2 regions of the Exiguobacterium sp. ZWU0009 genome follow, and region 1 is predicted to be linked to the other one. Evidence: riboswitches for the same ligand, from Rfam matches in the RefSeq annotation. Region 1 holds a riboswitch; the other holds the start of a gene.
The links. Region 1 has a riboswitch for S-adenosylmethionine ahead of L985_RS16470 (amino acid permease). Riboswitches for the same ligand answer to the same signal wherever they lie in the genome.
Positions count from the first base shown of each region.

Region 2: another riboswitch for S-adenosylmethionine. It lies ahead of mtnK (S-methyl-5-thioribose kinase); the one in region 1 lies ahead of L985_RS16470 (amino acid permease).

Region 1 covers NZ_CP018057.1:3,184,548-3,189,425, reverse strand. Annotated here, with positions in the region: gene L985_RS16475 (polysaccharide pyruvyl transferase family protein) at 1-972, shown strand, start outside; SAM riboswitch class I at 1,082-1,183, shown strand; gene L985_RS16470 (amino acid permease) at 1,261-2,664, shown strand; gene mmuM (homocysteine S-methyltransferase) at 2,639-3,574, shown strand; gene L985_RS16460 (MarR family winged helix-turn-helix transcriptional regulator) at 3,642-4,064, opposite strand; gene L985_RS16455 (CBS domain-containing protein) at 4,247-4,702, shown strand; gene L985_RS16450 (MFS transporter) at 4,729-4,878, shown strand, end outside.
Region 2 covers NZ_CP018057.1:469,915-474,792, reverse strand. Annotated here, with positions in the region: gene L985_RS02535 (sugar ABC transporter ATP-binding protein) at 1-39, opposite strand, end outside; gene L985_RS02530 (sugar ABC transporter substrate-binding protein) at 63-1,145, opposite strand; gene mtnA (S-methyl-5-thioribose-1-phosphate isomerase) at 1,157-2,206, opposite strand; gene mtnK (S-methyl-5-thioribose kinase) at 2,203-3,369, opposite strand; SAM riboswitch class I at 3,449-3,552, opposite strand; SAM riboswitch class I at 3,758-3,859, shown strand; gene L985_RS02515 (2,3-diketo-5-methylthiopentyl-1-phosphate enolase) at 3,930-4,878, shown strand, end outside.

The DNA of each region.
Region 1 (4,878 bases):
GTCATTGGATGTCCTTCGATGTACGCGTTTGGTCGCGACTTGCACATCCGTGAAACGAACATCACACCTGAGTCGATGATTACGGTCAACTCGTCACGTTTGGCTCCACAAAACGTCCTTGATTTCATTACACGCGGAATGGAAGAATACCCGAATCATTACTTCATTCCCCAGTGGATGAAGGAACTGAAGTTAACGTACACAGGAACGCACCCGATCGCAGATCTTTCAGTGACGAACTATCCGGTGAAGATGTCGGATCCTGCTTATATGAATGATCGGGTCCGTTTCTTCTTGAACGCACAGACATGGTTCGATTTCATCGGACAAGCAGACCTTAGTTTTGGTGCGCGCTTGCACGGAAACATCACAGCGACGCTTGCGGGTACGCCGAGTATCCTCATTCCAAAAGATGCACGGATGCGCGAATTGACGGATTACCATCAATTGACGCACATTTGGGCGAACGACATCAAAGCGGATACACAATTATCCGACATCGTAGCCAACGCTGACTTCCAAAGTCCAGCACGTGTTCAAGCGCGTAACTTCGACAACTTCGTTGACTTCTTGAACGTGAATGATCTTGAGCATATCTATCAAGAGACGAACTATCCTGAGAATGTACCGTTTGACCGTCAAATGGCGCAAACTGAGTTGCTCCCACCAGTCCAGCCGATTTCTGGCGTAAGTCTTGAAGAAGCAGTAGCCCGTTTCGAACGGTTCTTCCCGGAACAAGAGAAGAAGATTGCGGATGCGCAAAAACAGACGAAAGCACAATTAGCTGAAAAAGATAAGAAAATCAAAGCATTGCAGAAACAAACAGGAACGGCTCAAAAGGATCAAGAGATTGCGGCGCTCAAAGCGCAACTGGCTGCCCAAACGAAGAAAATGAAACATCAGCAAGGGACATTGAACCGGAAAGCGGTTCGTGCAGCCTTGAAAACAGCGGATTTATTCGCCAAAAAATAAGACATCCAAACATTCCGGAACGATACGATGCGGAATGTTTTTTGGGTAGAAGTATTCTGAATTGTGTTGACAATTCGAAAAAGACTTGATAGGGTTAGGAACAATTACATACTTATCCAGAGAGGTGGAGGGACTGGCCCTATGAAACCTCAGCAACAGGTCGAAAGATACTGTGCTAATTCCTGCGGGTGCTGCACCCGATCGATAAGATTTCCGAATTGTCGACCGACGCATCCGTGAGGATGCGTTTTTTGTTTGAAATAGGTGGAATGAGGAGGAAACGAATTCATGAAAACGAGTGGGGCTTTTCGACGCAAGATGGAATCACGTCATCTGATTATGCTGTCGTTAGGTGGTGTCATTGGAACAGGATTGTTTTTAAGTACAGGTTATACGTTAGAACAAGCAGGACGGGTCGGGACGATTTTGTCGTATTTGATTGGGGCAGTCGTCGTCTACTTAGTTATGTTAAGTCTCGGTGAACTCGCCGTGCACATGCCGGAAACCGGTTCATTTCATAAATACGCAACGAATTACATCGGACCCGGTACCGGTTACACAGTCGCCTGGCTCTACTGGCTGACGTGGACGGTCGCCCTTGGTTCAGAATTCACGGCAGCAGGTATTTTGATGCAACGTTGGTTCCCGTTGATTCCGGTGTGGGTGTTCAGCGCCTTATTCGCTGCGATGATCCTTGGTATCAACGTCTTGAAGGTCCGCGTGTTCGCTGAAGTCGAGTTTTGGTTTTCAGCGATTAAGGTCGTGACGATCATTGCTTTCATTTTACTTGGTGCGGGAGCCATCGTCGACTTCATTCCACTGCAAGATGGTAGTCCGGCTCCATTCTTTTCTTCGTTAACCGAAGGCGGGTTGTTCCCAAATGGCGCTTTCGTCATCTTCATGACGATGCTTGCCGTGAACTTTGCTTACTCGGGAACGGAACTGATCGGTGTAGCAGCAGGTGAAGCAGTCGATCCGAAACGGACGATTCCGCTTGCGATCCGGACGACGATTTTACGACTGGTTCTCTTTTTCGTCGGTACGATCATCGTGTTAGCCGTCTTGTTGCCAACGGAAGGGAAAGGCGTACTCGAAAGTCCGTTCGTCGCCGTGTTTGAACGAATCGGAATTCCTTACGCAGCAGACGTGATGAACTTTGTCATTTTGACAGCGATCTTGTCGGCAGCGAACTCTGGACTTTACGCCGCCTCTCGGATGCTCTGGTCGCTTGCGAACGAACGCATGATTCCACGCTTCTTCGCCCAGGTGACGCCAAATGGGGTGCCACTACGAGCCGTATTGTTCAGCATGCTTGGCGGAGGACTTGCCTTGCTGTCTAGCATCTATGCAGCAGGAAGTGTCTATATTGCGCTCGTCTCGATTTCCGGTCTCGCTGTCGTCGTCGTTTGGATGAGTATCAGCGTTGCCCAGTATCGCTTCCGGAAACAATTCCTCCGTGAAGGGCATACGGTCGACGAATTGGTCTATCGCACACCACTCTTTCCATTCGTCCCGATCGTTGCTTTCGTCGTTTGTTTGATTTCCCTGATTGGTATCGGATTTGATCCGACCCAACGCATTGCCTTGTACTGTGGTATTCCATTCATCGTGATCTGTTATGTCGTTCATGCGTTCACGAATTCTTCTCAGAAACGGAGTGTTGAAGATGTCCCGAATCAAAAATCCAGTTGATCAACGATTACAGGAAGTTCCCTTTCTCATTTTAGATGGTGCCCTTGCAACCGAACTTGAACAGAAGGGATTCGACCTGAACGACCCGCTTTGGTCAGCACGTCTCTTAATCGAAGCACCGGAACAGATCGAACACGTCCATCGTGACTACTTTGAAGTAGGTGCCGATGTTGCCATCACTTCAAGCTATCAAGCAAGTATTGAAGGATTCAAGCAACGTCATATTAAGACAGAGGAAGCACAGGCGCTGATTCGAAAAACAGTCACCTTGGCGCAAAATGCACGCTCGCGTAGCGGAAAGAGTGACGCATTAATCGCGGGATCAGTGGGTCCTTATGGTGCCTACTTAGCAGATGGCTCTGAGTATCGCGGTCATTACGGGGTGTCAGCAGATGTGCTAGAAGCCTTTCACAGACCACGTATCGAAGCGTTGATTGAAGCAGGAGCGGATCTGCTGGCATTCGAGACGATTCCGTCGCTCGAGGAAGCGGTCGTGTTGTTCCGGATACTTGAAGCGTACCCAGAAGTGTCTGCTTGGCTGACGTTCTCGCTTCAAGATGCGACACATATCAGTGAAGGAACGGCACTTGCGACGTGTATTGAGACGGTTGGACAACACCCGCAACTGGCAGCAATCGGTGCAAATTGTTTTCCGGCATCTTACGCGACTGACTTTATCCGTCACGTCAAGGCGTTGACGGACGTGCCAATCATCGTCTATCCGAACTCTGGTGAGGTCTATGATCCGGTCGCAAAAACATGGTCGGGTACGAATCAGTGTACGTCGTTCCAAACCGTCGCGAAGACATGGTATGAGGCAGGGGCACGATTGATCGGTGGTTGTTGCCGAACGTCACCTGAACACATCGCACAAATTCGTTCGGTTTATCAGGTTGCTCATACATCATGAATAATGACGAAAAAACGGACGCGAAATCGATTGATTTCGCATCCGTTTTTTTAATGGTGTGATTCCGTTATCGTTCGCGCAAGGCACGATTAAATTGTTGGAGCAGGCGTCCAAAATCTTTGGCATCATCCGATGGCCAGTCCATCAGGAGACGTTCGATGCTCGCGAGGCGCGCTGTCCGGTAAATCGTGAGCTCTTCTTGTCCTTTATCTGTGATGTGATAGAAGAAGGCACGTCCATCTGTCGGATCTTTTACTTTTTCAACAAGTTGCTTCTGATCGAGTGCCGCAGCTTGGCGACTGACGGTCGAGACATCAAGCTGAAGTTCACGGGCAAGTGTTTTAACACCGACCTTGCCGGAATCCGCTAATTGTCGCAGTAACAGGTAGGAAGCACGATCCAAATTACGATTGTCTGCCGTCGCTGTCGTCAAGCGCCGGATCAGGATCGCTAACTCCAATTCAATGGTTTCGAGTGCTTGTTGAGACATCGGGTATCTCCCCTTTCAAAAAAGTCTCTCTGTCCCTCATGATTACCCAATGTGGATAAGCTGTCAATCCGAAAAGCAGGAGGCTTGACAGAGTTGTAGTTGTATTATACAATCATTTTTGTTCTTTTAATTGTATCATACAACTTTTTTATATGAGAAACGAACGACAAAGGAGAATTCAGATGAAAGCTAATGAGTCGATGAAACAAGAAGTCATCACGGTAAACGATACAGATCTGATTCGGACGGTCATCGAACGATTCATTCAGTCTGGTATTAGCGGCGTCCCTGTCATCAATGCTGAGCAAGAAGTCGTCGGATATATCAGTGACGGAGATATCATGCGCGCGATCGGAAAACACAAGGACATCATCGTCGATACATTCTTATATGTAGATGTCATTAAAGGAGACGAAGAAGATTATGAAGACCGGATTCGTCATATCTTGAACCGACCTGTCATGGAACTGGCACGCCGGAAAGTCGTAACAGCGGACGCTGACACCGAAATGGAAGAGATTGCGGCGACACTTGGCGCAAAACGGATTAAAAAGCTTCCAATCCTTCAAGCAGGACGTCTTGTTGGGATCATTAGTCGAGGCGACGTCATTCGCCATTCGTTTAAACAGTTCATGTAACACATTCAATAGAAAGAAGGGACACTATGGCACTTGCTGAAAAAACAACGACGCTTGAGCCGGAAACGGTATTAGCAGAAAGCAAACATGGATTATTCCATCAACCGGTTGCTGTCTGGGCAGTCTTTTTCGCCAGTATTACAGCATTCATGGGAATGGGGCTCGTCAATCCTGTC
Region 2 (4,878 bases), 540 kb from region 1:
GGCTTGCACTCCTGGAAACGCCAATGAAATCCCAGTCATCTTCAAGTGATGATTGGTAGACGTCATTGTTTTTTATGGACGTCACGCAACCGGTCCATCCACGGCTCATTGAATTTATCCGACGTACTCCAACCTTTGATGATCGTATCGAGATTGTACATCGTCGTATCCTGCTTCAACGCCTTCTGCTCCACGAGTTTTGCGTCGAGATCAAAGCTATCCGGCGTCTTCTCGCCGGCAATTTTCTTAGCCAGTAATCGCATGTCCGTTTGTCCAATCAAGAATGGATCTACCGCACTCGTCGAGACCCAGTTACTGCCCTTTTCACGCATCAAGTTGATGTCCTGATTCGAGACATCGATCGAGATCAACGGAATTTCTTGACGTTTATTATCCTTAAGCGATTTGTATGCCCCTTTTGCGACTTCGTCCCATGCTCCCCAAACCGCATCAATGCTTCCTTTCGGGTATTTCGCGAGAATCGCATTCATCTTCGTTGCGATATCCCCTTGGACGTCTTGGAAGTTTGTCGGTCCAACCGTCTCAAGCGTTTTGATTTTGCCATCTGCTTCGTACGTCTTATAGATTTCCTGACGACGATCGAGTGGGGCAAAACCTGGTCCGAACCACAGTTTGATGACACGGACCGGCTTTTTGTCCGTCACCTTCGTCACTTCATCGAGCGATAGCTTCGCGAGTTGATGATCGTTTTGGAACGTTTCCGTCACACCTTTTAGCGCCGTTCCTTTTTTCTTCGTGACCGTATCGAACGTCACGACCTTCAGTCCTTTATCGACCGCCGGTTTGATCATGTCATAGGCGTAGTCTTCCTTGCCGTGCGAGATGATGAGCCCATCATAATCTTGCTGAATCGCTTGCGCGACAAGCTCCTTGAACTTGACGTCGTTCCCTTCTGAAATGAACGTGCTGACTTTAAAGCCGAGTGCTTCCCCTTCACTTCGTGCGCCATCAAGGAATTGTTTCGTATGGTCGTCCGATGCCAGGTTGCGGATGACGGCGATCTTGACGTCCGATTGAACCCCTTTTGGTACATCCTTGACGACCTTCGTCGTCGTCGCTTCTCCATTCGCACAAGCCGCTAGTAACAGTGCCGGTGCTAGGACGGCGTAAGCTAATTTTTTCATGACATATCTCCTTATCCGAGGGGTTGAAGCCCTGTTAATTGTTCAATCGTTTCTTCATTTGGTTGCGTGATGACACCGAGTTCCGTGATGATGCCCGTGATTAATGTGTGTGGTGTGACATCAAACGCTGGGTTGAAGACAGCGACTCCCGCTGGTGCTGTCGCGACACCTTGGATTGCCGTCACTTCCTGCGGATCACGCTCTTCGATTTCAATCGCTTCACCGGAAACGAGCGAGAAGTCGAACGTCGAGAGTGGTGCCGCGACGTAAAACGGAATATCGAAGGCTTGCGCGAGCAATGCCAATTGGAATGTTCCGATTTTATTCGCTGTATCCCCATTTCGTGTAATCCGGTCAGCACCGACGATGATCGCGTCGATTTGTTTTTCTTTCAACGTATGAGCGACCATGTTGTCCGTGATCAATGTGACATCGATGCCGGCACGTTGCAGCTCCCATGTTGTCAGCCGTGCCCCCTGCAGTAACGGTCGCGTCTCACTCGCAAAAACGGATAATTCAATGCCACGTTCTTTTGCGATATAGAACGGCGCAAGTGCCGTTCCGTAAGCAGCAGTCGCAATCGATCCAGCATTACAAATCGTTAGGATCCGGTCGCCTGACTGGAACAACTCCAACGCATGAATCCCGATTTGACGTGACGTCTGCGCATCCTGGTCATATAAGGCGACTGTTCGTTTTTCCAACCGTTCACGGATCTCTTCTACCGACGTTCCGTCTTGAATGATTGGATTCAATTGATCGAGGACATTTCGTAAGTTGACGGCCGTCGGTCGTGTCGCGAGTAACGTCGCTGATGTCTCAAGCAAAGCTTGCTTATAGATCGACAGTTCTGCTTCAAACCGGTACGCTTCCTGAACGAGTACGAATCCACCGAATAGGCTGATCGCAGGTGCGCCCCGGACACGCAATTGTTTGATTGCCTCAACTGCTTGCGCAAGATCAGTAATGACTTCATAGTGTTCTTCCTGCGGTAGACGTGTCTGATCAAGAATCGTCAAGACACGGTCTTCGTAACGGATACTTTGAACAAATGCACTCATCGGCTTAACTCCTCCGTTACGTCAAAGTTTCGTAAATCATCAAATGTCCGGCATTCTGTCCGACGTTTGATTAACGCTGCTCCTAGACGGAGGGCGTGACGTTTTCGCTCTAAGCGTTCCGTCGTTGAATCGATTGATTCTAAATCAGCGACTGGTGCGAGACCGATCGTCCGCCGAATCAATTCGCAACCGGCAAAGCCAAGGGCATCCTGTAAAATCGTACTCAGTACATCATCAACAAGTCCCGATGCCTGGAATGGTTCGACGGCTTCCCGTTCCCATAAGGCACGGAACGTTGAAGCAAACGTCAGCCAGAACGTATCGATGTCCTTGATTCTTGCGTCACGTCGTGTAGGGTAATCTGGATATGCCGCGAAGAAAAGATGGGCGATGAATTGCCCGACATCGAATCCGAATGGACCATAGAAGGCGAATTCTGGATCGATGACTTTCGTTTCCGTCGCCGAAGCGAAGATGCTTCCTGTATGTAGATCGCCGTGTAGCAACGCATCCCCTTTCGTGATGAAGAGTGCTTCGAGTTTTGCGACTTCGCGTTTTAACTCATCGTCTGCCCAAAGACGTGCCACTTCTTCCTCCAGTCCGGCTTCAATCTCGTTCGTCTCCGCGTCATGAAACGGATCTGTGAAGATCAGTTTTTCTGTGATATCGCACAAATCTGGATTGTAGTACGTTCGAGCAACACGTTTCTTTTCAACCGGACCAAGCGCAAAGTCCGATGTATGGAATAAAGTCCGAGCGAGATAAGAACCGATATGTTCCGCAAGCAACGGATACTGTTCACCCGCGAGCAGTCCAGTCCGAACGATCGTCAGATGTGAAAGATCTTCCATGACCGTATACGCCTCTTCGTGACTAGCATGAAAAACACGTGGTACGAACGGCACGGCATGCCGGGCGAATTCACGGAGTGCGGATTGCTCAATCCACGCCCGCTCGAGCGATAATGGCCAGCTCTCACCGACGACTTTTGCGTACGGGAGTGCTTGTTTTAGAATCAATCGATGTTCACCTTCTCGAATTCGGAAGACGAGGTTAAGATTCCCATCGCCAATCTCTTCTGCTTCGACGGCTCCGTCGCCGATCAGTCCTAATGAGCGGACCCGTTCAATCGCGTCCTGTTCTGTGAATGCTTTGTATGTCATCTCAGTTTCCCCCTAATGTAATACACGAAAAAGCGCCTCTTTTCGTCATCGAAAAGAGGCGCAGGAAAGTCACTGCGTCCTCTTATCTCTCAGACGAAACGTCTGTTGGATGTAGCACCGTGCCTAGTGGTCGGTTGCTGCGGCGTCATCGGGCCAATTCCCTCTGCCAACTCGCGATAAGAGTCGTATGTAGTTGTCGTGTGTGATATTGATTTGAATCTTACGCAATCGACTTCCTCGCTGTCAAATCGAAATCAAGCAGAAATCGATATCGTTTTCATGCCATATATAGAAAGAGTATTTTCAAAAAAATAAATTTTCTAAAAATAATTTGACAAGTGACGATTCTCATGTAAAAATTGCAATTAGATTTCACAATTTCATCCAATTCTTATCAAGAGCAGACGGAGGGACAAGCCCTACGATGTCGCAGCAACCGACCTTTTGGCACGGTGCTAATTCTTGCAGCTACTAAGCTGACAGATAAGAGTCCACGTTCGAATTATTCATGGTCTCTTGTCACTGACGAGAGACCATTTTTTTGTTGAAGGAGGAAAGACATGGCTTATATCACTGCTACTTATCAATTGACTGCCCGTGATCGACTCGAGCAACGCGCTGAACAACTCGCGCTTGGTCTGACAGTCGGTTCTTGGACGGAACTGAATCATCTCGAACAACAACAACTCGCCTCGTTCAAAGGGGAAGTCGTACATACCGAAGAGCGCGATGGCAAAGGATATATCACGATTCGTTATCCGGAACATAACGTGTCGCGCGACTTTTCTGCGATTCTGACGACCGTCTTCGGGAAACTCTCACTCGACGGTGAAATCAAACTAACGGAATTGCTATTACCCGATACATTTACGTCGGACTTTCCAGGTGCGAAATTCGGGATCGAAGGGGTCCGCTCCTTGATCGGTGTCGAAGATCGCCCATTATTAATGAGCATCTTCAAAGGAGTCATCGGACGGGATTTATCGTTCCTTCGTGATCAACTCGAAGGACAACTCGCTGGTGGGATTGACCTCGTCAAAGACGATGAGATCCTATACGACAATCCGTTGACACCGACGATTGACCGGGCACGAATCGGACGTGAGGTCATCGATGCTCACTTCCACCGGACCGGTAAACGTGCGTTATATGCGATCACACTCAGTGGTCCCGTCTTTACGCTCAAGGATCAAGCCAAGCGATTGATTGATGCTGGAGCGACCGCATTCTTGCTGAATACCTTCACATACGGACTCGACGTCTTACGCGAACTGGCGAGTGATCCGGAAATCAACGTTCCGATCTTCAATCATCCAGCATATAGCGGTGCGTTGATCGCTAGCCCGAATCACGGAGTCGCAGCTCCTGTCTTACTCGGCACATTACCGCGTGCTGCTGGAGCAGACTTGACGCTATTCTCGTCTCCTTACGGCAATGTCGCTTTGCCAAAGGATGTCGCTCGTGGCATCGCGGTCGAAGCGACCCGTCTCGGTCAGACGAAATCGATCT